Regions from separate parts of the Streptomyces sp. NPDC002935 genome, predicted to be linked through region 3. Evidence: riboswitches for the same ligand, from Rfam matches in the RefSeq annotation. Region 3 holds a riboswitch; each other region holds the start of a gene.

Region 1 (7,616 bases), on a different contig from region 3:
AGGTGGCACGGGGCAGTGTCGTCTACGTACCCGCCGGAGTCGCCCACAAGTTCCACCACATCACGGAGGATCTGCGGGTCCTGGTGGTGTTCTCTCCGCCCGAGAGCTGACCTGCGTCTCAGGGTTCCCTAGGGGGACGGTCAGGGGAGGACAAGGGGTGCGCGGCCGCCACACGGCCCCTCTGCGACCTAGCATCGGATGCAAGACATAAGAGAACCCGGAATCGGTGTCCCGGTGTTGGGGCCACGGGCGAGGAGAGGTAAGGACAGGGCGATGCGAGAGATCTTCAACGGTATGCCGTGGTGGGTGAAGTGGGTCGCGGTGCCGGTCATCGCCCTGGTGGTGTTCGGCGGTCTGATAGCGAGCGTCGTCGGCTTCGTCGTCCTCCTGCTCTTCAAGGTGCTCGTCTTCGTCGCGCTGGTCGGCGGGCTGATCTACATCGTGCGGAAGTTCATGTCGAGTTCGTCGTCGCGCAGCGACTGGTGAGGCGCGAGAGGGTGAGCGGGAGGTAACGGCGAAAGGGGAAAGGGAACCCAAGGTTCCCTCGGGCGAGGGAAGTTTTCCGGCGAGGCCGTATGCGAGCGGTGACTGGCGGTTAAAGTCCGGAACTCGACGCGGGGTCGACTCCCGCGGACAGCGCACAGCCCCCTCCCGTGTTTCCCCGCACGGGCGGTCCTCCTCGCGCTTCGGGAGTGCCCCTTGGCCACGGTTGACACCGCACCCGCACCATTGATCGCTCCACCGTTCCGGAGAGCGGGCGCGCCTGCGGCGGCACGCGTTCCACCGGTGCAGCCGCGTACTTCGCCGGGGGAGCCGCCCCTGTCACGCACTTCGCCGGCTTCGCCGGGGGAGCTGACGCCGCCACGGACTCCGACGGCGGAATCCCCCACCCGGCGCACCCTGCCGGAGGAGGGGCTCACCGGGCCCACGCAGCCGTCGGTGACTCGAGGTCCACGCTCCCCGGTGCCCGGGACGGCACGGCTCGCCCGCACTCCTCCCGCGGAGCCCGAAGCCGCCTCTCTGGATTCCCACCCCACCACGCTGATCGGCTCGGTGCAGCGGGCGATGCGTCTGCTGGAGGCCGTCGCCGCGCGCGAGCAGGGCGCACCCGCCAAGCAGCTCGCCCGGGAGGCGGGACTCGCGCTGCCGACCGCCTACCACTTGCTGCGCACCCTGGTTCACGAGGGCTATCTGCGCCGGGAGAGAGGGCTGTTCTTCCTCGGCGAGGCCGCCGAGCGGCTGAGTAGCAGCGGAGCCCATCAGAAACGTCGCAGCACGGTGAGTGACATGCTCGCGCAATGGCGCGACACGATTGGCGCACCCGTGTACTACGCGATCTACAGCGAGGGCGAGATCGAGGTCATGTGTGTCGCCGACTCCGCCGCGAACCCCGCCGTCGAGGAATGGGCCGACTTCCGTGAGACCGGGCACGCCCACGCGATCGGCCTGTGCCTGCTCTCCCAGCTGGACGACAAGTCCCGGCGAGACCACCTTGATCGCTACCCGGTGCAGTCGATCACCCCTTACACGGTGCGTGACAAGGACCGTCTGCTGAGGCGCCTGGAAAGGACGGGGCGGATGGAACCGGTGGTCGAGCGCCAGGAGTACGCGCTGGGCACGGTCTGCGCCGCGATCCCGATCACCGCGGGCAGTACCGCCGCGGCCATGGCCATTTCTCTCCCTTTCCACCAGGTCGACCGACTGCTGCCCGCGGCACGGAAGTTGCAGAGCGAAATCGGCAGGCTTCTAGGGACACTCGCCATCTCTATCAGTATCTGAAAACTCACTCCTTGTGATCCTGTGTGCACGGTGAGCAATATTTCCGCAGTGTCAGGGGAACGATTCCTGGCCAGTCGATGGCAAACGACGGGGTAGGCGATGCGCGAGTCGGTGCAGGCAGAGGTCATGATGAGCTTCCTCGTGTCCGAGGAGCTGTCTTTCCGCATTCCGGTGGAGCTGCGATACGAGACCTGTGATCCGTATGCCGTGCGGTTGACCTTCCACCTGCCCGGTGACGCGCCTGTGACCTGGGCGTTCGGGCGGGAGCTGCTGATCGACGGGGTGGGCAGGCCGTGCGGTGACGGTGATGTCCACATCGCTCCGGCCGACCCCGAGGCGTTCGGCGAGGTGCTGATCCGGCTTCAGGTCGGGTGCGATCACGCACTGTTCCGGTCCGGGGCCGCGCCGCTCGTCGCGTTCCTCGACCGTACCGACAAGCTGGTGCCGCTCGGGCAGGAGCGCTCCCTCGCCGGTTTCGACACGTCTCTCGACGAAGCGCTCGACCGCATCCTCGCCGAGGAGCAGAGCGCGGGCTGAAGCCCTGGAACCCCCGAGCGGAGTAACGCTTCCTCTCAAGGGGCGTGCGTGCCGGATGGTTTCGGCGCTTCCGGCGGACGGTTCAGTGTTTGCGGCGACGGCCCTTCCCGCTCCGTGCCGGTGTCCTGGCACCTGCGGGTGCCGCGGGGGCGGTCGCGGGCCCTTCACGGTCCGCGGCGACCACCAGGGCGGCCAGCGCGGTCGTCACCGGTACCGCGGCGACCAGACCGATCGAGCCCACCAGGGTGCGCACGATCTCCTCGGCGACCAGTTCGCTGTTGGCGACGGTGCCCACGCTGCTCTGCGCGATCGAGAAGAGCAGCAGCAGCGGCAGCGCGGCACCCGCGTACGCCAGGACGAGCGTGTTGACGACCGACGCGATGTGGTCGCGGCCGATGCGGATGCCCGCGCGGTACAGGCCACGCCGGCCCAGCGTGGGGTTCGCCTCGTGCAGTTCCCAGACCGCGGACGTCTGCGTCACCGTCACGTCGTCGAGAACACCGAGCGAACCGATGATGACTCCGGCCAGCAGCAGACCGCTCATGTCGATGGACGGGTACAGCCCATGGATCAGGCCGGTGCTGTCGTCGGTGTTGCCGGTCAGTACGGCCCAGTCGATGAAGACGGAGCCGAGGATGCCGATCAGCACCAGCGAGAGCAGGGTGCCGACCACCGCCACGGATGTCCGGGCCGACAGGCCATGACACATGTAGAGCGCGATCAGCATGATCGCGCTGGACCCTACGACGGCGACGACCAGCGGGTTCGAACCCTGAAGGATCGCGGGCAGGATGAAGAAGTTCAGGATCATGAAGCTGATGGCCAGGGCGATCAGTGCCATGACGCCGCGCATCCGGCCGACCACCACGACGACCACGGCGAAGATCCCGGCGAGCAGCGTCAGGGGCAGCTTCCGGTTCGCGTCCGTGACCGAGTACTGGAGGTCCTTGGGGGCGGAGGGCTCGTACGCGACGACGACCTTCTCGCCCTGGTGCAACTGCCGTGACTGGTCCGGCTGAACGATCTCGGTGAACGTGCGGCCTTTGTCCTTGCCGGTGTCGATCCGGATCGTCGCCTTCTTGCACTCACCCGTCGCCTGCTGCTGGGCGGAGGAGCCCTCGGCGGTGGAGGTGTCGCCCGTCGGGGTCTCCCCCGAGGCGTTCACGGACTTGCAGTCCACCTGGTCGATCGTGGTGACGGTCGCCTGCTGGGTCTGCCGGTCGAAGCCGACACCGGTGCGCTCGTGGGAGGGGGCGCCGCCGGGCCACAGCACCACGAGACCCACGACGACCGCGGCGGCGAAGGGGATCAGTACCGCGGCGATGACCTTGCGCAGGTGCTTGGAGACCGGCGCGGCGGGGCCGTGACTGTGCGAGTGCCCGTGCCCGCCTCCCAGACCTTCGCCGTGCCCGCCTGCCGGGCGCGGCCCGTGCCCGCCGTCGGCACCGTCATGGCCACCGTCCGGGCCATGACCGTGCCCGTGTCCGGTGCCAGAGCCATGTCCCTGGCCGTCGTCGGAGCCCGTACGGCGCGGCGGCTCGGACGGTGGGAACGGGGACTGCGGGGTCGTTGTCACCGACCGATCATCGCAAGAACGGCAAGGGCCCTCTGTTCACCGCGCCAAATATGACGCTAGCGTGGGGGCACCTTTGCACACGCGGGAGCTCGGAGCACCGGGCTGAGAGGGCGCTGACCTCCGTCTTCGCGATGTTTCACATGAAACATCGACGAACGGAAGCCGCTGCGTCGACCGCTGAACCTGTTACCGGGTAATGCCGGCGTAGGGAGTAGGTCTCATGACCAACAAGGACGTAAGCACGCCTGCCTCCAGCCAGACGGACGGAGCTTCCTCTCCGTCCCTGGACGGCGAGGCCGGGAAGTCCATCGGCTGGCACAAGGGGTACGTCGGGGGTACGCGTCCCGATCTACGGGTGCCGGTCCGGCAGGTGCACCTGACCAACGGGCAGTCCGTGACGCTGTACGACACCTCCGGCCCGTACACCGATCCGACCATCGACACCGATGTGCGCAGGGGGCTGGCGCCGCTGCGCGAGAACTGGATCATCGCCCGCGGAGACACCGAGGAGTACGCGGGCCGTCCCGTCCGTCCCGAGGACGACGGGATCAAGCACACGGCCCCGCGTGGGGGACTGCGCAACCTCGACGCGGTCTTCCCCGGGCGGCCGCGTCAGCCGCGCCGGGGGCGCGCCGGGCAGGCGGTCACCCAGCTCGCCTATGCGCGACGTGGCGAGATCACGCCCGAGATGGAGTTCGTGGCGATCCGGGAGAGCGTCGACCCCGAGGTCGTACGCGAGGAGATCGCCGCCGGCCGGGCGGTGCTGCCCGTGAACGTCAATCACCCGGAGATCGAACCGATGATCATCGGCAAGCGGTTCCTGGTGAAGGTCAACGCCAACATCGGCAACTCCGCGGTCAGCTCCTCCATCGAGGAGGAGGTCGAGAAGATGACCTGGGCGACCCGCTGGGGCGCCGACACGGTCATGGACCTGTCGACCGGCCGCAACATCCACACCACGCGCGAGTGGGTGCTCCGCAACTCCCCCGTCCCCATCGGCACGGTGCCGCTCTACCAGGCGCTGGAGAAGGTCGACGGCCGTGCCGAGGAGCTGACCTGGGAGATCTACAAGGACACGGTCATCGAGCAGGCCGAGCAGGGCGTGGACTACATGACGGTCCACGCGGGCGTGCGCCTGGCGTACGTGCCGCTCACCGCGAACCGCAAGACCGGCATCGTCTCGCGCGGCGGCTCGATCATGGCGGCCTGGTGCCTCGCGCACCACAAGGAGTCGTTCCTGTACGAGAACTTCGAGGAGCTCTGCGAGATCCTCGCCGCGTACGACGTCACCTACTCACTCGGCGACGGCCTGCGGCCGGGTTCCATCGCGGACGCCAACGACGCCGCACAGTTCGCGGAGTTGAGGACTCTCGGGGAACTCAACGCGATCGCGAAGCGTTTTCATGTACAGACGATGATCGAAGGCCCGGGACATGTCCCGATGCACAAGATCAAGGAGAACATCGACCTTCAGCAGGAGATCTGTGATGAAGCTCCGTTCTATACGCTCGGCCCGCTGACGACGGACGTCGCGCCGGCGTACGACCACATCACCTCCGGCATCGGTGCCGCGATGATCGCCTGGTGGGGCACGGCCATGCTCTGCTATGTCACGCCCAAGGAGCACTTGGGCCTGCCCAATCGTGACGACGTCAAGACCGGCGTCATCACCTACAAGATCGCCGCCCATGCAGCCGACCTCGCCAAGGGGCACCCAGGAGCACAGGACTGGGACGACGCGCTCTCCGACGCCCGCTTCGAGTTCCGGTGGGAGGACCAGTTCAACCTGGCTCTCGACCCGGACACGGCACGGGAGTTCCACGACGAGACGCTGCCTGCCGAACCGGCCAAGACGGCTCACTTCTGTTCCATGTGCGGGCCGAAGTTCTGCTCGATGAAGATCAGCCAGAGCATCAACGAGCGGTTCGGCGGTGACGCGGCCGAAGGCGCTTCCGCGGAGGAGATCTCCGAGGGCATGCTTCAGAAGTCCCGGGAGTTCGCGGAGGCGGGCAACCGCGTCTACCTGCCGCTGGCCGACTGAGCTGTTCCACAGGGGCGCGGTCCGGGGCACGGAACGCCCGGACCGTCGCCCTCGGCCCGCCCGGTCATGCCGCGGCGTCCTGTGGGTACCAGCGCAGTTCCACGGTGTTGCCGTCCGGGTCCTGGACGTAGACAGAGGTGGCGGTGCCCCGCGCGCCGAAGCGGTCGACGGGACCGTCCAGCACGGTGAAGGATCCCGACGCGATGACCTCGTCCCAGTCCAGCGGTTCCACGGTGAGACATATGTGGTCGACGTTGGACTCCCCTCGGGGGCCGTCCACGAGATCGATGATGGTTTCCGCGGTGATCCGCACCGACGGGAACGGGACCTGGCCAGCCCGCCACTCGGCAAGGCGTACGGGTGCCAGCCCGAGAAGTCCGGTGTAGAAGCCCAGGGACCGTTCGACGTCCTCGACGTTGAGGACCAGGTGGTCGAAGGCCTTCACGCGCATCGTGGTCACTTCGTCTCCAGGGCGACGGCGCGGCGAAGCCACTCACCGAACAGGACCGGGTCGATGTCGTCGGTACGGCTGAGCTTCACCGAGGACATCTGGCGGGCTCCGGCGATCAGTCGGCCCGACGGATCGGCCACTTCCTGGCCGCGCCAGAGGCCGAACGTGACGTAGGACCTGTAGGCCTTGAGCAGGCAGATCGGGGTCTGACCGGGCTTGTCTCCGAGGCTCCAGGTGGGATGGCCGTGCCACAGCGCGCCGGAGTCGTCGGGGAGGGCCGCGTCGATGACAGGTCGGATCTTCTCGCCGATCTCGCGCAGGGGGGCGTCGAGCCCGTTCAGGTAGGAGGTGATGTCCGAGGCGGTCATGTGGGTTCCGTTCAGGAGGGGTGTGTGGACGCCTTCTACGATCCGCCGCGGGGCAGACGCCATCAAGGCATGATCGACGTACGACTGTTGAGCCAGATTTAACGCCGGGGGTTTTCATGCTGGAACGGCTGGAGATCGAGACCTTCCTGACGCTGGCTGAGGAACTGCACTTCGGCCGGACCGCCGAGCGGTTGCTGATCACGACCGGGCGGGTCAGCCAAGTGATCAAGAAGGTGGAACGCGGCGTCGGCGGCCTGCTGTTCGAACGCAACAGCCGTTCTGTCCGGCTCACCCCGATCGGCCGTCAGCTGGCGGCCGACCTGGTGCCCTTGGTCGCCGCGATGGAGGCGGCGTTGCGAAGGGCGGCGGACGCCAGTCGCGGGATCACCGGAGAGCTGCGGGTCGCCTTCCTCGGTGAGTGGACGGCTCCCGCACTGCTCAGGGCGGTCGGCCTGTTCGGTGAGCGGCACCCCGACTGCCGGGTCGACGTGCGGGAGGTTCAGCTGTCCAACTCCCGGGCCAGTCTGGTGGACGGCTCGATCGATGTCCTCCTGGCCTCGTTCCCCTTCGACGGAATGGCCTGCGGCCCCGCTCTGCTGCGCGAGAGACGGGTACTGGCCGTGGCGGCCGGTCACCCGCTGGCCGGCGAGGAACGGGTGTCCGTGGAAGTGCTCGCGGAACACCCGGTGGTGCAGTACCCACAGGTGACCTCGGCGGGGTTCAAGCGGGACCGCACACCGGACCGCACGCCGTCGGGCAGGCCCGTTCCGAAGGGCCCGGTGGGCGGGTCGTTCTCCGAAATGCTGACCCTGGTCGCGATGGGCCGGGGTGTTCTCCCGGTCGGGGAGCACTCCCGGCAGTACT
Region 2 (7,616 bases), on a different contig from region 3:
GGAATTCGACCAGGTCGGCGTCGCTGTGGGCGATGCCTGCGCGCCTTCCGCGCATCGTCACCCGGCGGCCGCCGGTCCCGGCCGGGCGACCCACGACGATGGGCGCGGTGTGTACGTCCTCGGCTTGCGGTTGCTCGTGGTTCAAAGGACACCTAGATCCGTGTCGGGGCGGCAGTACGGGCACGCGGTGACGCCGTCCTCCGTGATCGCCCGGAGGGCCTGCTCGCGTGCCAGCGGCTTCGTGTTCTTCCCCGCCATGCCGCAGTCACCCGTGTGGACGGCGTCCGGAGTGGCCTTTCCGCCGCCCGTTCGGCGCATCGCGAGCTTCCATCCGCGGGGCGGTGGGGGCGACGTGCGGGCCGCGCGGGTGGCGGCGACCTCCTGGCGTTCCAGTTCGGTGATGGTGTCGTCGGTGCGGCGCAGTTGCCAGAGCAGCCATGCGCGGACGCTGCGCAGATGCTCCAGGCGGGACACTTTTTCGTACACGTATTCGATTCTAGGCCTTGGTGTGGCTTCGTGGCAGCATCCTGCCGTGTCCTGCCGTGTGCTGACCCGAACCTCGTGGAGCGTGATCCCCGCTGCGGCGCGGGAGGGAGACGCAGGTCACATTCGTCGGTGTCACATCGTGCGGGGCTGTTCCGTCGAAGAGGTGTAACCACGAACGACGACACAGGAGCCCACCATGGAAGCTCGGTTGAACCTCTTCGCCAGCCCGGTCGCGGCCAAGTTCACGAAGCACATCGTCGCCGCGGGCATAGTGCTCTCGGACTCGACTCTGCCGGCCGCGACGCAGGAACTGGTGAAGCTTCGCGCCAGCCAGATCAATGGCTGCGGTTTCTGCACCGACATGCACACCAAGGACGCCACCGCCGCGGGGGAGACCGCGGTACGCCTCAGCCTGGTCGCGGCCTGGCGGGAGGCCACGGTGTTCACCGACGCCGAGCGCGCCGCCCTGGAACTGGCGGAGCAGGGCACGCGCATCGCCGACGCGGCCGGCGGGGTCACGGACGAGTGCTGGGCGAACGCCGCCAAGTACTACGACGAGGAGCAGCTCGCCGCCCTGGTGTGCTGCATCTCCATCATCAACGCCTTCAACCGCGGAAACGTCATCGTCCAGCAGCCCGCCGGCGCCTACCAGCCCGGCCAGTTCGCGTAACGGGGAGCGCCTGGCCGGGTCCGCCGGGTCCGCCCGGTCGGCTGGGCCCGCCGGGCTGGCGGGCGGCCCGGTCGTGGTCCGCCTGTGGGCCGTCCGCAGGCCGTCGCACGACGGTCGGCGGACGCCCCGAGGCGACCGACACGCACCACCCCGTCTTTCGGGCCCGGGTCACCCCCGTCGATCGCGACACCGGTACAGCCGTACCTAGGCCGGGGGAATCGACGACGCCCCGCGCTGACAACCGCTGACACCGGAGTCGCAGGTCGCAGCGTTGATCGATTGCGCGACAGGCGGGTGATCGCCCCCAGCCCGCTCCACTGTGTGTGCGTCGACGGCGAACGGGATGGGAGCTGGGGAGAGCGGTGGGCTGAGGTGATGGGGACAAGGCCGAGGTCTAAGCTCCCGGCCAGGGGCGAAGGGGGGAGGATGCTCGTGGAGCAGCCATGGCCGGAGGGATCGAACGCCGATCCTGATGCGGCAAGAGAGCGCTACAACGCGGACATACAGGCATCACGGGGTGCGCTGCGGAACCTGTTTCGTGTGGAACTGCCCATTGCCCACATGGGCTTGGCGATCACGATCACCGCAAGCGTCTTCGTGGGCGTCGTCTGGTCGCCGAGGACGGGCGTGATCATCGCTGGTGCCTTTGCCTCGCTGTTCGTCGTCGCCCTGGCTGTAGCACTCCTGGCCGGCAGCCGAGGGCGGGACGCCGCACGCGCCGCGTACAAGTTCACCTTTGGTTGGGCAGATTGGATCACGCCCTAGCGTCGTGCCTTGAGTCGCACCTCAGATCCGGACGGCAACGAGGTCGTCACGATCTCTACGGGCGGGCGGCCGGAAGCCGCTGAAGGTGACCGGAGCGAGTTCGACGTTGGACCCGATCAGCTAGTGGAGCCCTGACCCCGAGACGGAGGCGCGGCCGGCAGGGTCGAGTGGTCGGGGCTCGGCACAGGCCCAGGTCGGCGAGCGCGGTGGCGGGCCCCTTCGAGTCGGTCGGCACAGCCCGGCCGTTCAGCCGGGACTGCCGGACGGTGCCTCATTCTGCGGGTCGCCGGGCGGCACGGCGTCGTGCGGCGGGAGCGGGGTCGTCGAATCCGCCTGCGGGGCTGTGATCCGTGCCCGCTCCCGCAGTCTGCGCCGGTGGCCGGTGCGGTCGGCGCGGCCTTTGTAGCCGTTGGGCTGCCATTTGTTGCCGTGCCAGAGGTCGGGCGGGACCCAACGGGAACACGCCTGCTCGACGTCCGTGGTCACGTTGACGATGTTGCTGAGCTCGATGCGGTAGCGCAGCCTTGGGAGACCGTCGGCGGGCGGGTCGGCGTCCCGTACGTGGCGCCACAGCACGGGGTGATCGCGGTCGAAGTCCCCGCCGGGGAAGAGCTCGAGTGTCGCGGTGCCGTGGTCGACGGCCGAGTCACCGGTGGAGTAGATGCATACCCCGGCCAGTGAATCCCACGTCAGTAGCGTGTCCCCGAACGGGCCGAACCACCACCACCCCGTGGCGTCGAAGACGAATCTCTCGTTGGACGCGGCGGCTGTCCCTATCAGTGCGAACAGGCCGCAAAGCGCGCACAGGCCGCCGGCCGAGGCGAGAAGCCACCGAGCCACGTCGCCGTCGACCAGCGCGGCCCCCGACAAGCCGGCAGCGCCGAACGACAGAGCGGCCGCGGTGACGATCAGACCGTTCTGGATCTCCCGCTGCCCGTACCCTATGGCGGTCGCATCGGTGGATGGCCGCGCTGGCAAGGTCCCCCCGGCGCTCATGGGCACCACTGTATGGAGAGCCGCTGCAGAATTCCCGGAATCCGTACCCCAGGGGGTAGCAAAACCCGGAGGCATAGCGAGGACGCCCACGCACCTTCACCTGGCTCTACAGCGAACGGCTACGGGTCGCTCCCCAGCCGCTGAGTGACGGCCCTGGGCGGACGCGATCTGGGGCATGTCGGCGACGAGCGGGCACTCTCCTGGGCCGTCCCTGGCCGTCCCTGGGCCGTGCGAGGTCGCCTAAAGGTGACAGACGGTACCCGCAGGTGACCGCCCCCACCCCACTCTGGCCTGGGCCGGTGGTGTTGATCTGCGACACTGGAAGGGTTATGCCGAAGCCCGGAGAACTCACTTTTGTCGCGCCGCGCGGAGCCAAGAAGCCGCCGCGGCACCTTGCCGATCTCACGCCAGCCGAGCGCAAAGAGGCGGTTGCCGCGATCGGTGAGAAGCCGTTTCGTGCCAAGCAGCTCTCGCAGCACTACTTCGCCCGGTTCGCACACGACCCCGCGGAGTGGACCGACATCCCGGCCGCCTCGCGCGGCAAGCTCCAGGAGGCGCTGCTTCCCGAGCTGATGACGGTCGTACGGCACCTGTCGACCGACCAGGAAACCACGCGCAAGACCCTGTGGCGGCTCTTCGACGGCACGCTCGTCGAGTCCGTGCTGATGCGCTACCCGGACCGGGTGACCATGTGCATCAGCTCGCAGGCGGGCTGCGGAATGAACTGCCCCTTCTGCGCCACCGGACAGGCCGGCCTCGACCGGAACCTGTCGACCGGCGAGATCGTGCACCAGATCGTCGACGGCATGCGGGCGCTCCGCGACGGCGAGATCCCCGGGGGTCCGGCGCGGCTGAGCAACATCGTCTTCATGGGGATGGGCGAGCCGCTCGCCAACTACAAGCGGGTGGTCGGGGCGATCCGGGCCCTCACTGACCCCGAGCCGGACGGGCTCGGGCTCTCGCAGCGCGGTATCACCGTGTCGACGGTCGGGCTGGTCCCCGCCATCAACCGGTTCTCCGACGAGGGCTTCAAGTGCCGGCTCGCGATCTCCCTGCACGCCCCGGACGACGAACTGCGCGACACCCTCGTCCCCGTGAACACACGGTGGAAGGTGCGCGAGGTGCTGGACGCCGGATGGGAGTACGCGGCCAAGTCCGGGCGGCGCCTGTCCATCGAGTACGCCCTGATCCGGGACATCAATGACCAGGCGTGGCGTGGTGACCGGCTCGGGCGGATGCTCAAGGGCAGGCCCGTGCATGTCAACCTCATCCCGCTCAACCCGACCCCGGGTTCGAAGTGGACCGCCTCGCGGCCCGAGGACGAGAAGGCGTTCGTCGAGGCGATCGCGGCCCATGGCGTGCCGGTGACCGTCCGGGACACCCGTGGCCAGGAGATCGACGGAGCGTGTGGTCAGCTCGCCGCGACCGAGCGGTAGTCTGAGCCGCGTCAGACGACCGAGCGGTAGTCTGAGCCGCGTCAGTACATCTTCATCGTCACCTCTTCACAGTCCGACATCTTCATATTCCGACAGGGGAGCGCCACAGCGCTGAGAGTGCGGGACAGACCGCAGACCCTCTGAACCTTGCCCAGGTCATTCTGGGTAGGAAGTTCGGTCATTACTCAAGCTGTTGCGCCCTGCCCGGGAACCGTCAGAGGTCCCGGGCGGGGCCGCGTCTCTTCCTGGTCACCCAGGAGGAATCAGTGAGCATCACCAGCAGCAGGCGGTTCGCGGTCATGGCCGTCGGGCTCGGCCTCGTCGCGCTGCCCGCACTGTCCGCGTGCAGCTCGTCCGACGACGCCGGCTCGGGCGATCAGAAGACGATCACGCTCGTCAGCCACGACTCGTGGCTCGTGTCGAAGAACGTGCTCAAGGACTTCGAGAAGCAGTCCGGGTACAAGGTCCGGGTCCTCAAGGACGGCGACGCCGGGCAGGCCGTCAACAAGGCCATCCTGACCAAGGACAACCCGCAGGGCGACGTCCTCTTCGGCGTCGACAACACCCTGCTCTCCCGCGCGCTCGACAACGGGCTCTTCCAGCCGTACGTGGCCAAGGGCGCGGATCTGGTCCTGCCGGAGTACCGGGCCGACCAGGACAAGCACCGGGTCACGCCCATCGACACGGGCGACATCTGCGTCAACTACGACAAGGCCTGGTTCAGCAAGCACAAGCTGACGCCGCCGCAGTCCTTCGACGACCTGGTCAAGCCCGCGTACAAGGACCTCCTCGTCACCGAGAACGCCTCCACGTCCTCGCCCGGCCTCGGCTTCCTGCTCGGGTCCGCCGCGCACTACGGCGACAAGGGCTGGGAGGACTACTGGAAGAAGCTCAAGGCCAACGGCGTGAAGGTCGTGGACGGCTGGGAGCAGGCGTACAACGACGAGTTCTCGGGGTCCGCCGGCGGCAAGAAGGCCAAGGCCGACCGGCCGCTCGTCGTCTCGTACGCCTCCTCGCCGCCCGCCGAGGTCATCTACGCCGACCCGAAGCCCACCACCGCCCCGACCGGGGTCGCGGCCGGCACCTGCTTCCGGCAGGTCGAGTACGCGGGTCTGCTCAGCAACGCCAAGAACGCCAAGGGCGGCAAGGCGCTCCTCGACTTCCTGCTCACCAAGGAGTTCCAGGACGACATGCCGCTCAACATGTTCGTCTACCCGGTCCGCGAGGCCGCTCAGGTGCCCCCGGAATTCACGCGGTACGGTCCGCAGGCCAAGGACCCCGAGACCCTGGCCCCCGCGAAGATCGCCGCCGAACGCGACCAGTGGGTCAAGTCGTGGACCTCGCTCGTACTGAAGTAGCCGAGGAAGCGGGCGGAGCCGAGGCAACCCGCGGAGCCGACGGAGCTCCGCGGAGGGCCCGCGGGCGGCAGAGTGCGGCCCGGCTCGGGCTGATGGCCCTGCCCGTCGTGTTCTTCGCGGTCTTCTTCGCCTATCCCGTCGTCGCGATCGTCTCGCGCGGGCTCCACGTGGACGGCGACTGGCAGCTCGGCCGGATCTGGGAGGTGCCGGCCCAGTCCGACATCCGGCACGTGCTGTGGTTCACCACCTGGCAGGCGCTCGCCTCGACGGTGCTCACGCTGCTGATCGCGCTGCCCGGCGCGTATGTCTTCGCGCGCTTCGATTTCAGGGGCAAGCAGATCCTCCGGGCCGTGGTGACCGTGCCCTTCGTGCTGCCGACCGTGGTCGTCGGCACGGCGTTCCTCGCGCTGGTCGGCCGGGGCGGGCTGCTCGACGAGCTGTGGGGCGTGCGCCTGGACACCACGGTGTGGGCGATCCTGCTCGCGCACGTCTTCTTCAACTACGCGGTCGTCGTACGGACCGTCGGCGGGCTCTGGTCGCAGCTCGACCCGCGCCAGGAGGAGGCCGCGCGCATGCTCGGCGCCTCGCGCTTCGCGGCGTGGCGCAGGGTGACGCTGCCGGCGCTCGGGCCGGCCGTGGCCGCCGCCACCCTCATGGTCTTCCTCTTCACCTTCACCTCGTTCGGTGTGGTGCAGATCCTCGGCGGCCCCACCTTCTCGACCCTCGAGGTCGAGATCTACCGGCAGACCTCCGAGATCTTCGACCTCGCGACGGCGGCGGTGCTGACGATCGTCCAGTTCGTGGCGGTGGGCGCGATCCTCGCCGTGCACGCCGGGACCGTACGACGACGGGAGACCGCCCTGCGTCTGGTGGCCCCGGAGACGACCGCGCGCCGGCCGCGCGGGGCCGGACAGTGGGCGCTCCTCGCGGGAGTGCTGCTGAGCATCGCGGTCCTCCTCGTACTGCCGCTCGCGGTCCTGGTCCGGCGTTCCCTCGACGCCCCGGGATTCGGTTACTACCGGGCGCTGGCCGACGACGACGGAGGCGTCTTCCTCGTCGCCCCGATCGAGGCGATCGGCAACTCGCTGGAGTACGCGCTCGCCGCCACCGCCATCGCCCTGCTGATCGGCGGGCTCGCGGCGGCGGCCCTCACCCGGCGCGCCGGTCGTTTCATGCGGGGCTTCGACGCGCTGCTGATGCTGCCGCTCGGCGTCTCCGCGGTGACCGTGGGCTTCGGGTTCCTGATCGCCCTGGACGAGCCGCCCCTGGATCTGCGCGCCAGCTGGATCCTGGTGCCGCTGGCACAGGCGCTGGTGGGTGTGCCCTTCGTCGTACGGACGATGCTGCCCGTGCTGCGGGCGGTGGACGGGCGGCTGCGGGAGGCCGCGGCCGTGCTCGGGGCGTCGCCCTGGCGGGTGTGGCGCGAGGTCGATCTGCCGATGGTGCGGCGGGCGCTGCTGATCGCGGCCGGCTTCGCCTTCGCCGTCTCCCTCGGGGAGTTCGGGGCGACGGTCTTCATCGCGCGGCCCGACAACCCGACGCTGCCGGTGGCCGTGGCCCGGCTGCTCGGGCGCGCGGGCGATCTCAACTACGGCCAGGCGATGGCCCTTTCGACGATTCTGATGGTGGTGTGCGCGGTGGCGCTGCTGCTGTTGGAGCGGGTACGGACCGACCGGACCGGGGAGTTCTAGATGCTGCTGAGCCTGCAGGGCGCGACCGTACGCCTCGGCGGACGGGCCGTGCTCGACGCCGTCGACCTCGATGTCGCCGAGCACGAGATCGTGTGCGTGCTCGGGCCGAGCGGCAGCGGCAAGTCCACGCTGCTGCGGACGGTGGCGGGACTGCAGTCCCCGGACGCGGGCCGAGTGGTGCTGGACGGGCAGGACCAGGCGGGCGTTCCCGCGC
Region 3 (7,616 bases):
CTGGGACCTGCTGGTGATCCCACCCGAAACCGACGCCGTCACGGCCGCCCGGTTGATGATCACCGCCACCGATCCCGCGCGCAGCCTCACCGCGAGCGACCTGGTCAAGGAGGCCGGACGCTTCCGCGTCACCGCCGAGGCCGAGGCCGAGGCCGCATGGGATTCGGCCCGGGTGACGGTCTGGGATTCCGAAGGCGGACACGACGTCCGCCGCACCTCCCAGGGCGGCCCCACGGAGGCCGCCATCGGTCGCGTGCCGGTTCCGGCGACAGGAAGGTGACAGGCACGCAGTCGTCCCGACCGCCCCGGGCCGGACGTGGCTGAGCCGCCGGCGAGAAGTCGAGGTGGTGGTGCGGCACGCTGCGTGACGCGCGACCTTCAAAACCGGTGCCTCGGCAGGGCCCGTCCGACGTGTGGGAGTACCGTGGAGGCATCGAGAGTACTTCGCACACCGGCCACCATGCCTGTGTCGTTCTCGGCGAGTTACGACACCGGGCCGCCATCCCAGGCGGCCGGGAGACAGGTGCCCGCGATGTCCGCGACCACCGACCGAACCCCGCTGCGCATCGCGCCCTTCAGGGCTCCGACCGCTCGTCTCGCACTGAAAACCGTCAGCGCGTCCCGAGGCTCCCTCGACGGTGCCTGGTGGCCCCGCTCCCGGGACCTGACTGACGAGCTCTCCACTCTGGCCGACGTACTGGACCCCCTGTCCGGACGGATCACCCGGATCGCCGTCAACCCGACGTACTGGCCGGCCATCCCGGACAGCGTGCCTGTCAACGGTCACCTGGTGAAGGTCCGTTGGTTCACGACGGAGCTGGACCCCCACAGGATCCTGCTGCTTTCCCACACCACGGGCAGCTGGAACCTGCTGGTGGTACCACCGGAGACCGGCGCCCCGGCAGCCGACCGCCTGATGACCGCCGCTAGCGACAGCTCCGGCCCTCCGACGACCGCGAGCGCACTCATCGCGGCAGAAAACGCCCTCCACGGTGATTCCATGGCCGACCAGGACCAGGATTCCGAGGAAACCTGGGAGGACGGGGATGACGCCTCCTCCTACTGGACAGCCGACGCCCGGCCCAGCCTCCTGATCACGGCGAAGTGATGGTCTCTCCGCCCAACCCACCGTGGTCGACACCCGGCACGGCACCGAGGACTGCCGGGACGGCGTGAGGGGCACCGGCGCTCATGTTGCCGGCCCACCGCCGCGGTGACGTCGCCACGCGCCTGGGTGAGTGGCTGCCGGCCCGCCTCGACACCGATCCCGTGTGGCGTGGGCGGCCGGAGTCGGGGCTCGTCAGCGGACGCCGGCCGCCGCGGCCGCCATCAACGGCTCGGCGTCCGACGCGGCCACCTCCGGGGGCACGACCAGCAGGTCCCTTCGGCCCTGGGTCTGGCTGAGCAGGCTGATGGTGTGTCGGCCGTGCGACCCGGCCGACCTGCGCAGCAGCACGACGTGGTTGGCGACGAGCATGCGTCCGGGCGACATCGGCCACATCGCCGTGTTGACACTCACGGCGGTGATCTGTCCCCACATGCGGGGCAACGCGCCGATCAGAAGCGGGAGTTCGCCGAGGAGATCGCGCGAGCGGGGCCACCATGCCCCGTCGATGCGCCGTGGCAGGGCACTGTGCGGCGCCAGCCGCACGCGGGCGAGAGGCAGAGCGGGCAGGGGTTCGAGAACGGTGGCCATAAAAGCTCCTGTCTGGACGCGCGGGCCCTCAGGCGATGGCCCCGTTCTCGTTGCCGCTCTGCTCGTCGTGGACGACGCGTCGGCGAAATGCGCGGGCGGTTCGACGCTCCGCCTCAAAGGGGGCGTCGGCGGTTCGGTCCGTGTGTCCGCCCGCACGGCGCGGCTGGACCGGCCGCGTGGGTTCGACCGCCGTACAGCCGAGCGGAGGGCGAAGGGCTTCGACCGTCATGGGGCGGAACCTGCCCCGGGCGATGAGCACCCGGTGTTGTCCTGCGCCGGGGACGAGACCGGCGCGGTCACCGGCGTACGACGTGCCCTCGGTTCCCCCACCGTACAGCGCCCGCCGGAGAACGGGACTCCGCAGACCGCACGTCTTGCGGAACCGCTGCCCAGGGGTGTGCCGAAGGCTCCGTTCCTGGTCGGTTGTTCGTCGGCTCCCTCGATCCCGAGACTCGCGGTCCCCCCTGGTTAGGGGTAGACGTACGTGTTCAGCGTGTTCACCGCGGCTGCGGGGTCTCCCAGGTCGTAGCGGTCCACGGCGAGGAAGTTGGGCTTCTTGCGGGCGGCCGGCTGGCAGAAGCGGCGGGCCCGGTCGGTGAGTTTGGTGTTGTCCGTGCCGGCGGTCCCGGAGAGGGTGACGTCGCGGAAGTGGTCCATCACGAAGAGGGGGCGGAAGCCCGCCTCGGTGCGGGTGAGCGGGACGTTCGTGCCCGCGTCGTACCAGCGGCTGTAGCAGGACCAGTCGGAGGAGCCGAGGCCCGAGCCCATGGACCAGTAGTTCTCGACGGTCCATTCGCGCTGGTACATGACGCCGAAGCTGTCCCGGGTGAGTCCGGCGGACTCGTCGGAGGAACGGCTGTGGTCGGTGAAGATCAGCAGGCGTCGGCCGGCGGCGGTCAGGTCGGCGAGCTTCGGCCAGCCGTTCTGACGCACGCCGGTCAGGTCGGGGCGGTAGAGCACGTCGGACAGCCCGTTCACGCGGGCGAGTTCGGAGCGCAGGACGCCCGGGTCGACGTAGTCCTCCAGGAACACGGTGACGAACTGGTCGGGGTGCTGCTTGAGGAAGTCGACCATGCGCTGGAGGTCGACCCAGAGCGCGACCGGCCTGCTGACAAGGGTGCAGCTGTTGTGACAGAGGATCGCGCCGTCGGGGGTCTGGTGCAGGTCGAGCATGAACCCGCGTACGCCGTCGGCGAGTTGCCGGTTGATGCCGCGGGTCTGGTTGGGCACCAGATTGACGAAGGGCGGGGCGAATCCGCCGTCGACGCCGTTGGCGTAGGCGTTGTGGGCGGTGAGGAACGTGACCTGGTCCAGGGTGCGTTGGTCCTGGGGTGGCATGGGCCGGGTCTCGGGCGCGGCCGGGGTGAGGTACCAGGAGGCGAGGCCGCCCGACGAGCCGATCGCCAGTTGGGCGGGGTAGTTGGAGCCGGAGGGCTTGGCTCCGACCGTAAGGTAGCGGTCCGTTCCGGGGGTCTTGAGCGTGAACTGGTCGGCGCCGCTCGGCGTCACCTCCCAGGCTGCGTCCGCGCTCGTACACGCCACGGTCCGGGCCTGGTCGCCCGACCGGCCCAGACAACTCCCGGCGGTGTCGGCGCTTTCGAGGACGGCCGAGGAGCCGTTCGGGCGCAGGGTCCACTGCTGGTGGTCCTCGTTGCCCTTGGGGTTGTGCTGGACGACCGCGCCTGCGCTGTCGGCGGCGTTCAGTCCCGTGGTCGCGCTCTGGAGGTAATAGGTGCCCGCGGCCGGGACTTCGGCGGCGCCGGCGGGCCCGGGGGCGGCGAGGACGGTGCTCAGTACGGCGGTGGCGGCGAGCAGGGAGCGGCGGCTCGGTCTCATGGCACGTGATCCCTTCCTGTGGGGAGCATGAGCATGCCATGTGACGACGAATGTCAGAGGTACAGATCGCGTCAACAGTCGGTCTTTCGGGGCGCCTTGGATCCCCGCGCGCAGCCCCGCCCCGAGCACCGGCGTGGCGTTCGGGGCGGGGGCAGGACCCGGGGCTCACGTCCAGCGCGGTTCGGGCGCGCCGCCGTTCACTCTCGGGCGACGTCAGGCGGTGCCGTAAGGAGTGCCGGGGTGGGCGATCCCCGTGGCGAACGCGGCGATGTCGGCGACCACGCGTTCGGGCTGTTCCCAGTGCACGACATGGCCGGTGTTCTCGTACACGAGGAAGTCGGCGCCGTGGACGGCGTCCAGGATGGTCTGCTGGTCCTCGCGAGGCAGGAACTCGTCCTGGTCGCCCCAGATGACGAGGGTGGGCACCAGGATGCCCCCGAGTGTCGCGCCGAGATCGGTGTCGAGGAGACCGCGCACGGTCTCCGTCCAGACGTACACGGGGAGTTTGAGGCTCTCCTCGACCATGGTCTCGATGAACCCTCGCGCGATCGGGCGGGCCGCCGTGCCGGCCATGAAGTCCTCGACGAACTCTCGCGGCACGGGATCGGCGAGGCCCTCCAGTGTCTTCCGCATCCGGGCGGCCGCCGGCTTGTCCGCGAGGGTGCCGGGGACGCCGAGCAGAACGAGACCCGCGATGCGGTCGGGATGGCTCCCGGCGACGATCCGCGCCGGTACGCCGCCGCTGGACGCCCCGACCAGGATGGCGCGGGGGATGTCGGCCGCGTCGAGAAAGGCCACGAGGTCGGCGGCGAAGTCGTCGGGAGTGTAGCCCTCCGGAGGCCGCTCGGCATCGCCGTGCCCGCGCTGCGTGGGCGCGTAACCGTGCAGAGACGCCGGAAGGCGCCTCAGGAGGGGCTCGAAGGACCACCAGGAGTCGGCCAGACCGTGTACGAAGACGACCGGTGTGCCACTGGGGTAACCGGCTTCGGCGTACGGGAGGGTGAGCCCATCCCGCAGCTGCGCTGACTTCAGGGAGATCACGGTCACGGCACCCTGCCTCCTTCCGCCCGGCCACCGGGTCCGGGAACCCGGGAGCGGAGAGCGAGCGGCGATCACTTCCGACAGTACCGAGGGGCGGCGCGCGCCGCGCTGCGGGGAAGCCCGGCCGGGCCGCCCGGATGAAACGGAATGCGCGGCCGGGCCCTGCTCCAGGTGGGTGAGGGCTGCCGTACACAGATGCCAGGGGATGGCGTTAGTGTGTCCGTCGTACCGGACACGGGGTGCCCCGTCCGAGGGCTGAGATCACACCCGTCGAACCTGAACCAGTTCGTACTGGCGGAGGGATGTCTTCCATGCCATTGGCGCATGTTTCCAGCGGGGTGCCCGCCGACAGCCGGCCCGCCGTCTTCGACGGACGGATGCCCGCCGCACCCGGCGACCTGCGGGTGGAGGGGCACGGCATCGAGCCGGTCCCCGAGAACAACCGGTACGGCGGGGCCGGGCGCCTGTTCACCGTGTGGTTCGCCCCGAACCTGACGATGACGGGCGTGTTCACCGGCACCATCGGTATCGCGCTCGGCCTGGACTTCGGCACCGCGCTCGCGGCGGTCGTCCTCGGTACTGTGCTCGGCGCGCTGCCCACCGCCTACCTCAGCACCTGGGGCGGACTCACCGGCACCGGCCAACTACCCCTCGCACGGCTCGCGTTCGGCCGGGCGGTGGTGCTGCCCGGGATGCTCCAGTGGCTGTCCTCGGTCGCCTGGGACGCACTGATCGGCCTGTTCGGCGGGGATGCGCTGGCACGGCTGTGCGGCTGGCCGTTCTGGCTCGGCGTGCTCGTCATGATGGCGGCGCAGGGGGCACTCGGTGTCCTCGGCTACGAAGCGATCCACCGCCTCCAGATCGTCATGACGTTCGTGCTCGCCGTCGCCTTCGCGGTGATCGCCTGGCGGATGCTGGACGGCGTCCACCCCGCCGCGACCGGGGCCGCGACCGGCGCCGACCGCGCGGGCGCGTTCGTGCTCACCAGCACCATCGCGCTCAGCCTGTCGCTGTCCTGGGCGCCGTACGCCAGTGACTTCAGCCGCTATCTGCCGCGTGCCACCTCCCGCCCGCGGATGTTCTGGTGCACCCTGCTCGGCCTCGTCGTGTCCTTCGTCGCCGTTCAGGTCCTCGGGCTGTGGGGCGCGTCCGTGCTGACCGACCAGACCGCGGCGGGCGTGGACGAGTTGCTGGGCGGCGGGACGGCGGGCGCGTTCGGGCTGCTGGCCGTGGCACTGGCGGCGGTGTGCAGCAACGCGATGAACGACTACAGCGGTTCGCTGGCCCTGCAGACCCTGGGCGTGCGGATACCGCGTCCACTGGCCGCCGCCCTGGCCGCCGGGCTCGGCTTCCCGCTGGTCCTGTGGATGCACGCCGCCGACACGACGGCCCGCTTCCAGAACGTGCTGTTGTTCGTGGGATATTGGATCCCCGGGTTCGTCGCGATCGTCGTCGTCGACTGGATCGCCCGCGGGCGGGAGCGCGGCGGCGCGCCCCTCGACCTCGCCGTCGAGACCGCCCGCCCGCGCTCCGGTCGGCCGTCGCTACTGGCCTTCGTCGCCGCGTTCGGTGCGGCCGTGCCGTTCATGGACACCGGCCTGTACGTCGGTCCGGTGGCCGACGCGCTGCACGGCGCCGACCTCTCCTACTACGTGGCGTTCCTCGTCGCCCTCGCCCTCTACGCCCCCTCGCGGCTGCGCCGCCGCTCCTAGCACCTGCCGGCCCGGTCGAGCACGTCGGAGACGCGGGTGCGGGACGCGGACCTGGCGCGCTGCGGGGCCGTCCGTCCCTTCGCGATTCCAGAGGCCTCGCGCCCGAACTCGTACCCGGACCCGGACCCGGACCCGGACCCGCACCTGAGAGGAACCTTCGTATGACCACGCCACCCCGCGTCCTGACGATCGCCGGATCCGACTCCGGCGGTGGCGCCGGAATCCAGGCCGACCTGAAGACGATGCTGGCGCTGGGCGCGCATGGGATGAGCGTGCTCACCGCGGTGACCGCGCAGAACTCCGTGGGTGTGCAGGGCGCTTGGGAACTGTCCGAGGAAGCGGTACGCGCCCAGTACCGCAGCGTGGTCGACGACATCGGCGTCCAGGCCGTGAAGACGGGGATGCTCTCGTCGCCCGGCCTGGTCACGACGGTCGCCGAGTTGCTGTCCGACGTGGCCGCCCCGGTCGTCGTGGACCCGGTGAGCGTCTCCAAGCACGGGGACCGGCTGCTGGCCGACGACGCGCTGGACGCCGTACGGACCCGGTTGCTGCCTCGGGCGACGGTGGCCACCCCGAATCTCGACGAGGTCGCCCAGCTCACCGGGGTGAGGGTGAAGGACGAGGAGGGCATGCGCCGGGCCGCCGACCGACTGCTCGCGTTCGGCCCCCGTTGGGTGCTGGTCAAGGGGGGCCATCTGCCGGGACAGGCCGTCGATCTCCTCACCGACGGAACGGCGGAGCACTGGCTGCGCGCGCCGCGCCACGACAACCGGCACACGCACGGCACCGGGTGCACGCTCGCCTCGGCCGTCGCGGTGGGCCTGGCCGAGGGCCTTTCGGTGCCGGAGGCCGTACGGCGGGCGAAGGAGTACGTGACCGCCGCGATCGAGGCCGGTTTCGCGCTCGGCGCCGGCATCGGGCCGGTGGACCACGGCTGGCGACTGCGCCGGAACGGCTGACCCTCTGGTCGTCGGCCGGGGTTCCGAAGTTCCGGCGTTCTGGGGTTCTGGGGTTCCGGCGTCCGGGAGCATCGACGCCGCCCGGCCCGAACTCCCGGAATGGCCACGCCTGCCCGGGGCCCGGGGTTCCGGAGCGCGCGCCTCCGCACGTCGCCCGGAGACTCTGCCCGCGATCCGGCGCACCACGTGCCTCGGAAGGTGAACACCTCGGCCCCTGTCGTGCGTACTGATCGGCACAGCGACGTTCGTCTGCTCGCCCGTCAGGTACGCGGGGAGGCAGATCCGGATCCAAGGAGCACACCATGAAGGCGACCGCGCAGATCGGCGTCACAGGGCTCGCGGTGATGGGCCGCAACCTGGCCCGCAACTTCG
Region 4 (7,616 bases), on a different contig from region 3:
ACCGTCCTCGGGCCGTCGGAGATGGTCAGCGTCACCGAGTCGTTGTCGCGGATCCGCTCACCGACCCCGGGGTCGGTGCTGATGACCGTGCCCCGCTTCACGGTGTCGCTGAAGGCGTGCTTGACCTGCTTGACGTCGAGCCCGGCGTCCTGGAGCCGGGCCGTGGCCTGCTGCTCCGTCTTCGCCAGGACCGGCGGGACCTCGGTGAACTGGCCGGAGTTGATGTACCAGACGCCGCCGCCGAGTCCGAGCACCAGCACGATCGCGGCGACGACCATCAGTATCGCGCGCCGCGGACGTGTGTCCGGGCGCCCGACGGGCGCGGTCGGCGCGGCACCGAAGGGGCTGGCCTGCTCGAACCGGCTGGTCCGGTTCAGGTCGTGGCCGTCGTCCTCGTTCACGGGCAGCGGACGCGGGACGGACAGCGAGTTCGGGATCACGCTCGTCCGGTCGTCGGCGTTGCTGTGGCCTACGGCGAGGGCCCCCGGCGGCACGGCGTCGAGCTGGTACGCGGTGAGACCGGCCCGTGCCTCGAGGACCTGGCCGAGCAGCGCCACCGCGTCGGCCGGGCGCACCTCGGGATTGCGGGCGGTGGCCGTGGTGACCAGCACGTCCAGCGGGTACGCCATACCCGGCACGGCGGCCGACGGAGGCGGCACGTCCTCGTGGAGGTGCTGGTAGAGAACCTGCGCGGGGGAGTCCCCGGTGTACGGCTTGGCGCCGGTGAGCATCTCGTACAGGACGACACCGCAGGCGTAGACGTCGACACGGGTGTCGGCGGTGCCGTGCTCGATCTGCTCGGGGGCGAGGTACGACACGGTGCCGAGGACGGCGCCCGTCGTGCTCGTGACCGTGTCCACGGCGCGGACGAGGCCGAAGTCCGCCACCTTGACCCGGCCGTCGTCCCCTATCAGGACGTTCTCCGGCTTCATGTCGCGGTGCACGAACCCGGCGCGGTGCGCGGCGCCGAGCGCGGCGAGCACCGGCTCCAGGATGTCGAGCGCGGCCCGGGGCTGCAGGGCGCCGCGCTCGCGCAGCACGTCACGCAGGGTGCATCCGGCGATGTACTCCATGGCCAGATAGACGTACGACCCGTCCGCCCCCTGGTCGAAGACCTGCACCACATTGGGGTGCGCCAGCCGTGCCACCGACTTGGCCTCGCGGATGAACCGCTCGACGAACGAACCGTCGGCGGCCAGCGTCGGGTGCATCACCTTGAGCGCGAGAACGCGGTCGAGGCGGGTGTCCAGGGCCCGGTAGACCGTGGCCATCCCGCCGACCGCGATCCGTGCGTCGACGCGATAGCGGCCGTCGAGCACGTGTCCGACAAGCGGGTCCTGAAGGGTCGTATCCACGCAGGTGAGTCTACGAGCCACCACTGTCACGCCGCCCCGTTCGGCCGATACCGGGGCCCGACTGCAGCCGACCTGTGACGCACGCCGCACGCACGAGGGCACGGTCATCGCACTGATGTCCGATCAGACCCCTGTCCGTCGCCGCAAGGCCACAACGCGACAACCTGCGCCGCCGTCGGCGCCGCCCCGCCCAGCCGCGGCAACCCTCACCGCTAAGCCCGTCCTACGGCATGAGGCGCACGTCATACGGGTCGCACCCGGAGACGCCCGGACACTCGCACCCGCGGCACCCGCCGACGGCGAGCACCGCCGGGGAGACCCGCCGGGCCCGTCCGGCCGGAAACCGACGGCCCGCGCCCAGGTGATCAGAACGCCGGGCGCTCCGGGTCCAGCACCGCCATGCCCTCCACGGGAGAGGACGCTGTGGCGAAGTGCCGCCGGGGGATGCGCCCCGCCCGCCGCGCCAGGCGCCCCGCCTCCACCGCGTGCCGCATGGCCTCCGCCATCAGCACCGGCTCCTGCGCCCGCGTCACCGCCGAGGCCAGCATCACGCCCGCGCACCCCAGCTCCATGGCGAGCGCGGCGTCCGAGGCCGTGCCCGCCCCCGCGTCCAGGATCACCGGCACGCGCGCGTTCTCGACGATCAGCTGGAAGTTGTGCGGGTTCCGGATTCCGAGCCCGGACCCGATGGGCGAGCCGAGCGGCATGATCGCCGCGCAGCCGACGTCCTCCAGCTTCCGCGCCAGCACCGGGTCGTCGTTCGTGTACGGCAGCACGGTGAAGCCGTCGTCGACCAGCGTCTCCGCCGCGTCGAGCAGCTCGATCGGATCGGGCAGCAGGGTGCGCTCGTCGGCGATGACCTCCAGCTTGACCAGGTCGGTGCCCAGCGCCTCGCGCGCGAGACGGGCGGTCAGCACGGCCTCACCGGCGGTGTAGCAGCCGGCCGTGTTCGGCAGGACGCGGATGCCGAGCCGGCCGAGCACCGACAGGACCGAGCCGTGCACGGACGCGTCCACGCGCCGCATCGCGACCGTCGTCAGCTCCGTTCCGGAGGCCGCCAGGGAGCGCTCCAGAACGTCGAGGCTGGGCGCGCCGCCCGTCCCCATGATCAGCCGGGACCCGTAGGACGTACCGCCGAGGACGAAGGGATCGTCGGCCATGGGTCAGCCTCCTTGGACGGCGGTGAGGACTTCGACGCGGTCGCCCTCGGCGAGGGACGTGGACGGCCACTGCGCGCGCGGGACGACTGTTTCGTTCAGGGCGGCGGCCACCCCGGCCGGTGCGGGGGTGAGGGTCGCGACGAGCGCGTCGAGAGCGGTTCCCGCGGCGATCCGCTGCCGCTCCCCGTTGACGACGATGTTCATGCGGGCTGCTCCGTGAGGGCGGTGGCGCCGAAGCGCAGAGGGGTGAACGGGCGGGCTTCGGCGGGGAGTTCGCCGGTGGTCAGGACGTGGGCCATCGCGTCGCCGGTGACGGGCGTCAGCAGCACGCCGTTGCGGAAGTGCCCGGTGGCCAGCAGCAGTCCGTCCAGCGCGGTCGGGCCGAGCAGCGGCGCGTTGTCCGGCGAGCCGGGGCGCAGCCCCGCGCGGGTCTCGGTGAGCGGCAGCTCGGTGATCCCGGGAACCAGCTCGTGGGCGTCGCGCAGCAACTCGTAGACGCCGCCCGCCGTCACGGTGGTGTCCCAGCCCAGCTCCTCGCTGGTCGCGCCCACCACCAGCTCGCCGTTCTCGCGCGGTACCAGGTAGACGTGGCTGCCGCGCACCATGGCCCGGACGGTGCGGTGCAGGAAGGGCGCGTACCGCTGCGGCACGGTCAGCCGCAGCACCTGCCCCTTCACCGGGCGCACGGGCGGCAGGACGTCGTCGGGGACGCCCGCCAGACGCCCGCTGAGGCTGCCCCCGGCGAGCACCACCCGGCCGGCGGTGAGCTCGGTGCCGTCCGTGGTCAGGACTCCCGCGGCCCGGTCGCCCACGACGGTCAGGCGCTGCGCCCAGGTCCGGTGCACGACCACTCCGGCCCGCTCGCACGCCGTGACCAGGGCCCGTGCGAGGCGCCGCGGGTCGATCTGGTGGTCGCCGTCGACCCGCAGACCACCGCGTACGCCGGGCGCGAGCATAGGCTCCAGACGGCGGCACTCACGGCCGCTCAGCCACTCCGACTCCAGCCCCGACCGGCTCTGCAGAGCGTGCAGTTCCCGCAGGTGGGCGCGGTCGTCGGCGTCCAGCGCGACGGCCAGCGTGCCGCACCGGCGGTAGCCGAGGTCCTGGCCGGTCGCCTCGGTGAGCTCGGCGACGAAGTCCGGATAGCGGCGCGCGGAGGCGAGGTTGAGGCCCAGCAGGGTCTCCTCGCCGAAGTGCAGTTCGGTGACGGCGGCGAGCATCCCGGCCGCGACCTGGGCGGCCCCGCCGCCCGGCTCGGGGTCCACGAGCGCGGTGGTGAACCCGCGTTGCGCGGCCCGCCAGGCTGTCACCAGACCGATGATGCCGCCCCCGATGACGAGGACGTCTGACGAACGTGCAGGCGACATAGGCGTCCAGCCCCTCCCTTCGCCGGCATGACCCGGATCAGGTTCGTACGGTCGGAGGCCGCCCCAGCCTCCCTCTCAGCCCGGTGCGTCCGGGCTCCCGCGAGTGCTTTACGTTGGCCACCCTAGCCCTCCCCCGCCCGTCTCAGTAAGGGAGCCTCCGCCCATGGCGCGATCGCTCGACGGCCTTGTCCTCGCCCCCGTCGCCGACCAGGCACCGGGCCAGGTGGGCACCCGCACGCGGTTCGCCTACCACGAGGAGGACGGCCTGGTCTGGGCCGACTACGCGGGCGGTGACATCGTCCGAGGACACCTGGTGGGCACCCGTGAGGGCGACCGCCTCGACTTCCGGTACGTGCAGCTCAAACACGACGGGACCACCGCGTCGGGCCACTGCGTGTCCCTCGTGGTGGAACTCCCCGACGGCCGCGTCCGACTGGAGGAGAATTGGGCGTGGGAGTCGCGGCAAGGCACGGGGACGAGCGTGGTGGAAGAGCCGCGCGTGACAGACCGTGTGGAACAGGTCACTGAGCACGCCCCCTGACTGACGAATTGTCAGGTGTCTAAGGTGATCAGGTGAGCGAGCAGACGCAGGCACAGTCTCAGTCGCAGGAGCCCACGGCACGGCGGGTCGTCGTGGTGGGCGCGGGCATGGCCGGAGTGCAGACCGCGGTCGCCCTGCGCGAGCAGGGCTTCAAGGGCACCGTCACGCTGATCGGCGCGGAACCGCATCAGCCGTACGACCGGCCGCCGCTGTCCAAGGCCGTCCTGCTGGGCAAGGCCGAGGGCTCCGCCTTCGACGTCGACTTCGAGGCCCTGGACATCGACCTGCGGCTGGGCCGCGAGGCACTCGGCGTACGCCCCGGGGACCACGAACTGGACACGGCCGCCGGGCCCGTCCCGTACGACGTCCTGGTCGTCGCCACCGGCGCGGAACCCATCCAGCTGCCCGGCGCGGAAGGCGTGCCGGGGGTGCACCTGCTGCGCACCCTGGACGACGCCGACCGGCTGCGTCCCGTCCTCGCCCGGCAACACGACATCGTGGTCGTCGGCGCGGGCTGGATCGGCGCCGAGTTCGCCACGGCGGCGCGCGAGGCGGGCTGCGCGGTGACGGTCGTCGAGGCCGCCGACCGGCCCCTCGCCGGCGCGCTGCCCGCCGAGGTGGCCGCGCCGATGGCCGCCTGGTACGCGGACAGCGGCGCCTCGCTGCGCACCAACGCGCGCGTGGAGCGCATCGAGCCCGGCGCGGTGATCCTGGACGACGGCTCGCGGGTGCCCGCGGACGCCGTCGTGGTCGGGATCGGGGCGCGGCCCGCGACCGGCTGGATCGCCGGCTCCGGCATCGAGCTCGGCGCCCACCGCGAGATCGTCGCCGACAACCACCTGCGCACCTCCCTGCCGGACGTCTACGCGGTCGGCGACTGCGCCTCCTTCCCGTCGGGACGCTACGAGGACCGCCTCCTCGTCCATCACTGGGACAACGCCCTCCAGGGCCCGCGCACGGTCGCCCTGAACATCGTCGGAGAGGCGCCCGCCGCCTACGACCCCGTGCCGTACTTCTGGTCCGAGCAGTTCGGCCGCTTCGTGCAGTACGTCGGCCACCACGCGCCCGCCGACACCCTGGTGTGGCGCGGGGACTCCTCCAGCGCCGCCTGGTCGGTGTGCTGGCTCCGCGAGACACGGCTGGTCGCCCTCCTGGCGGTGGGCCGCCCGAGGGATCTCGCCCAGGGCCGTCGGCTCATCGAGGCGGGCGCACGCATGGATCCGGAACTGCTCGCGGACCCGTCGAGGCCCCTGAAGGGCGCCACGGCCTGATCCGTCACCCCAGGTCGGACGCCCTTGGCTTCCGACTGTCGGTCCGGGATGGCAGGCTTGTCCCGTGACCGAGATTGACGCAAAGATCGATGCTCTCGTCCCCGCCTGGCTCACCCTCCCCGACATCGCCGAACAGTTCGGCGTCGAGGTGACGCGCGTCCGGCAGCTGGTCAAGGACGGCCAGCTGATCGCCGTACGCCGTGGTGAGAACCGCGCGCTGCACGTCCCCGCCGATTTCATCGACGCGGACGAACAGAAGGTCGTCAAGGGCCTGGCCGGCACTTTGACGCTCCTGAGGGACGACGGCTTCTCCGACGAAGAGGCCCTCGAGTGGCTCTTCACCCCCGACCCGAGCCTGCCCGGCACCCCCGCGCAGGCTTTGAGCGAGAATCGCGGCACGGAGGTGAAGCGCCGCGCCCAGGCGCTCGCCGTCTGACCTGAACGCGACCGTCCGGCACGGGGAGCGCGGCGGCGGGACCATCCCGGCCGCCGCGCTCCCCGCGCACCGACAACGGGGGGACCCACGCATGCCCGAGAACGCCGCCACCACCGCGCGCGGCCGGCTCGCCGACGCCCGCGTCTACCTGTGCACGGACGCCCGCAGGCGTCAGGGCGACCTCGCCGAGTTCCTCGACGCGGTCCTGGCGGGCGGCGTCGACATCGTGCAGCTGCGCGACAAGGGCATGGAGGCGGGGGAGGAACTGGAACACCTCCAGGTCTTCGCGGACGCCTGCGCCCGCCACGGAAAGCTCCTCGCGGTCAACGACCGGGCGGACGTGGCCCACGCCGTCCGCGCCGACGTCCTGCATCTGGGCCAGGGGGACCTCCCGGTTCCCGCGGCCCGCGCGATCCTCGGCGACGAGGTCCTCATCGGCCGCTCCACGCACGCCGGGTCCGAGGCCGCGGCCGCCGCGGTCCAGAAGGGCGTGGACTACTTCTGCACCGGCCCCTGCTGGCCCACCCCCACCAAACCCGGCCGTCACGCACCCGGCCTCGACCTGGTCCGCGGCACGGCCGCTCTCGGCACCGACCGCCCCTGGTTCGCGATCGGCGGCATCGACCTCGGCCGCCTCGACGAGGTGCTCGAAGCGGGCGCCCGCCGGGTCGTCGTCGTACGGGCGATCACCGAGGCGGACGACCCGGGCGCGGCGGCGGCGGAGTTCGCGAAGAGGCTGCGCGAGGCGTAGCCGCGCCGGCAGCCCGCGCGGAGAGCGCCGATCCGGCCGAGGCTGTCCGAGGTGTCCGAGGTGTCCGAGGGTGTCCGAGGGGTGGACAAGAAATCGACAGATCGGACAAATCTCAGCGGTTCGGTTGGGGGACCGACGCCCTCTGGCTAACCTGCGAGTATGGCCCTCGGATCTGCTTCCACCAGGACTGATCGCGCACGCACCGTGCGAGACATGCTCGCGACCGGCAAAAAGACCTACTCGTTCGAGTTCTCGGCGCCGAAGACCCCCAAGGGCGAGCGGAACCTGTGGAACGCCCTGCGGAGGGTCGAGGCCGTCGCGCCCGACTTCGTCTCCGTGACCTACGGGGCCGGCGGCTCCACCCGGGCCGGCACGGTCAAGGAGACCGAGCAGATCGTCCTCGACACGACCCTCACCCCGGTCGCGCACCTCACCGCGGTCAACCACTCCATCGCGGAACTGCGCAACATCATCGGGCAGTACGCCGACGCGGGCATCCGCAACATGCTGGCCGTGCGCGGCGACCCGCCCGGCGACCCCATGGGCGAGTGGGTCCCGCACCCCAAGGGTCTGACCTACGCGGCCGAACTCGTGCGCCTCATCAAGGAATCCGGAGATTTCTGCGTCGGGGTCGCCGCCTTCCCGGAGATGCACCCGCGGTCCACCACATGGGACCTGGACGTCTCCCACTTCGTCGACAAGTGCCGCGCCGGCGCCGACTACGCGATCACACAG

What was found. A riboswitch is a leader RNA that binds a small molecule or an ion and turns the genes downstream of it on or off. The one in region 3 is predicted to bind thiamine pyrophosphate.
Region 1: linked by a shared signal. The riboswitch ahead of thiC (phosphomethylpyrimidine synthase ThiC) and the one ahead of ABZX90_RS28540 (cytosine permease) in region 3 are both predicted to bind thiamine pyrophosphate.
Region 2: linked by a shared signal. The riboswitch ahead of ABZX90_RS20865 (thiamine ABC transporter substrate-binding protein) and the one ahead of ABZX90_RS28540 (cytosine permease) in region 3 are both predicted to bind thiamine pyrophosphate.
Region 4: linked by a shared signal. The riboswitch ahead of thiO (glycine oxidase ThiO) and the one ahead of ABZX90_RS28540 (cytosine permease) in region 3 are both predicted to bind thiamine pyrophosphate.

Annotation. Positions count from the first base shown of each region.
Region 1 covers NZ_JBEXNW010000028.1:16,922-24,537, forward strand. Annotated here, with positions in the region: gene ABZX90_RS30830 (cupin domain-containing protein) at 1-110, shown strand, start outside; gene ABZX90_RS30835 (DUF5326 family protein) at 274-486, shown strand; gene ABZX90_RS30840 (helix-turn-helix domain-containing protein) at 1,021-1,779, shown strand; gene ABZX90_RS30845 (SsgA family sporulation/cell division regulator) at 1,879-2,316, shown strand; gene ABZX90_RS30850 (YibE/F family protein) at 2,399-3,892, opposite strand; TPP riboswitch at 3,964-4,120, shown strand; gene thiC (phosphomethylpyrimidine synthase ThiC) at 4,113-5,933, shown strand; gene ABZX90_RS30860 (VOC family protein) at 5,998-6,384, opposite strand; gene ABZX90_RS30865 (DUF1801 domain-containing protein) at 6,390-6,752, opposite strand; gene ABZX90_RS30870 (LysR family transcriptional regulator) at 6,869-7,616, shown strand, end outside.
Region 2 covers NZ_JBEXNW010000014.1:116,218-123,833, forward strand. Annotated here, with positions in the region: gene ABZX90_RS20835 (hypothetical protein) at 1-55, opposite strand, end outside; gene ABZX90_RS20840 (DUF6233 domain-containing protein) at 142-486, opposite strand; gene ABZX90_RS20845 (carboxymuconolactone decarboxylase family protein) at 683-1,156, shown strand; gene ABZX90_RS20850 (hypothetical protein) at 1,583-1,921, shown strand; gene ABZX90_RS20855 (hypothetical protein) at 2,168-2,917, opposite strand; gene rlmN (23S rRNA (adenine(2503)-C(2))-methyltransferase RlmN) at 3,247-4,353, shown strand; TPP riboswitch at 4,438-4,543, shown strand; gene ABZX90_RS20865 (thiamine ABC transporter substrate-binding protein) at 4,626-5,711, shown strand; gene ABZX90_RS20870 (iron ABC transporter permease) at 5,804-7,402, shown strand; gene ABZX90_RS20875 (ABC transporter ATP-binding protein) at 7,403-7,616, shown strand, end outside.
Region 3 covers NZ_JBEXNW010000024.1:26,338-33,953, reverse strand. Annotated here, with positions in the region: gene ABZX90_RS28565 (DUF5994 family protein) at 1-280, shown strand, start outside; gene ABZX90_RS28560 (DUF5994 family protein) at 533-1,108, shown strand; gene ABZX90_RS28555 (DUF5994 family protein) at 1,301-1,696, opposite strand; gene ABZX90_RS28550 (phospholipase) at 2,165-3,532, opposite strand; gene ABZX90_RS28545 (alpha/beta hydrolase) at 3,746-4,579, opposite strand; TPP riboswitch at 4,799-4,893, shown strand; gene ABZX90_RS28540 (cytosine permease) at 4,885-6,285, shown strand; gene thiD (bifunctional hydroxymethylpyrimidine kinase/phosphomethylpyrimidine kinase) at 6,447-7,244, shown strand; gene gndA (NADP-dependent phosphogluconate dehydrogenase) at 7,547-7,616, shown strand, end outside.
Region 4 covers NZ_JBEXNW010000043.1:10,409-18,024, reverse strand. Annotated here, with positions in the region: gene pknB (Stk1 family PASTA domain-containing Ser/Thr kinase) at 1-1,355, opposite strand, end outside; gene ABZX90_RS37950 (thiazole synthase) at 1,721-2,515, opposite strand; gene thiS (sulfur carrier protein ThiS) at 2,519-2,719, opposite strand; gene thiO (glycine oxidase ThiO) at 2,716-3,882, opposite strand; TPP riboswitch at 3,880-3,993, opposite strand; gene ABZX90_RS37935 (hypothetical protein) at 4,046-4,423, shown strand; gene ABZX90_RS37930 (FAD-dependent oxidoreductase) at 4,456-5,694, shown strand; gene ABZX90_RS37925 (Rv2175c family DNA-binding protein) at 5,759-6,130, shown strand; gene thiE (thiamine phosphate synthase) at 6,222-6,881, shown strand; gene metF (methylenetetrahydrofolate reductase [NAD(P)H]) at 7,041-7,616, shown strand, end outside.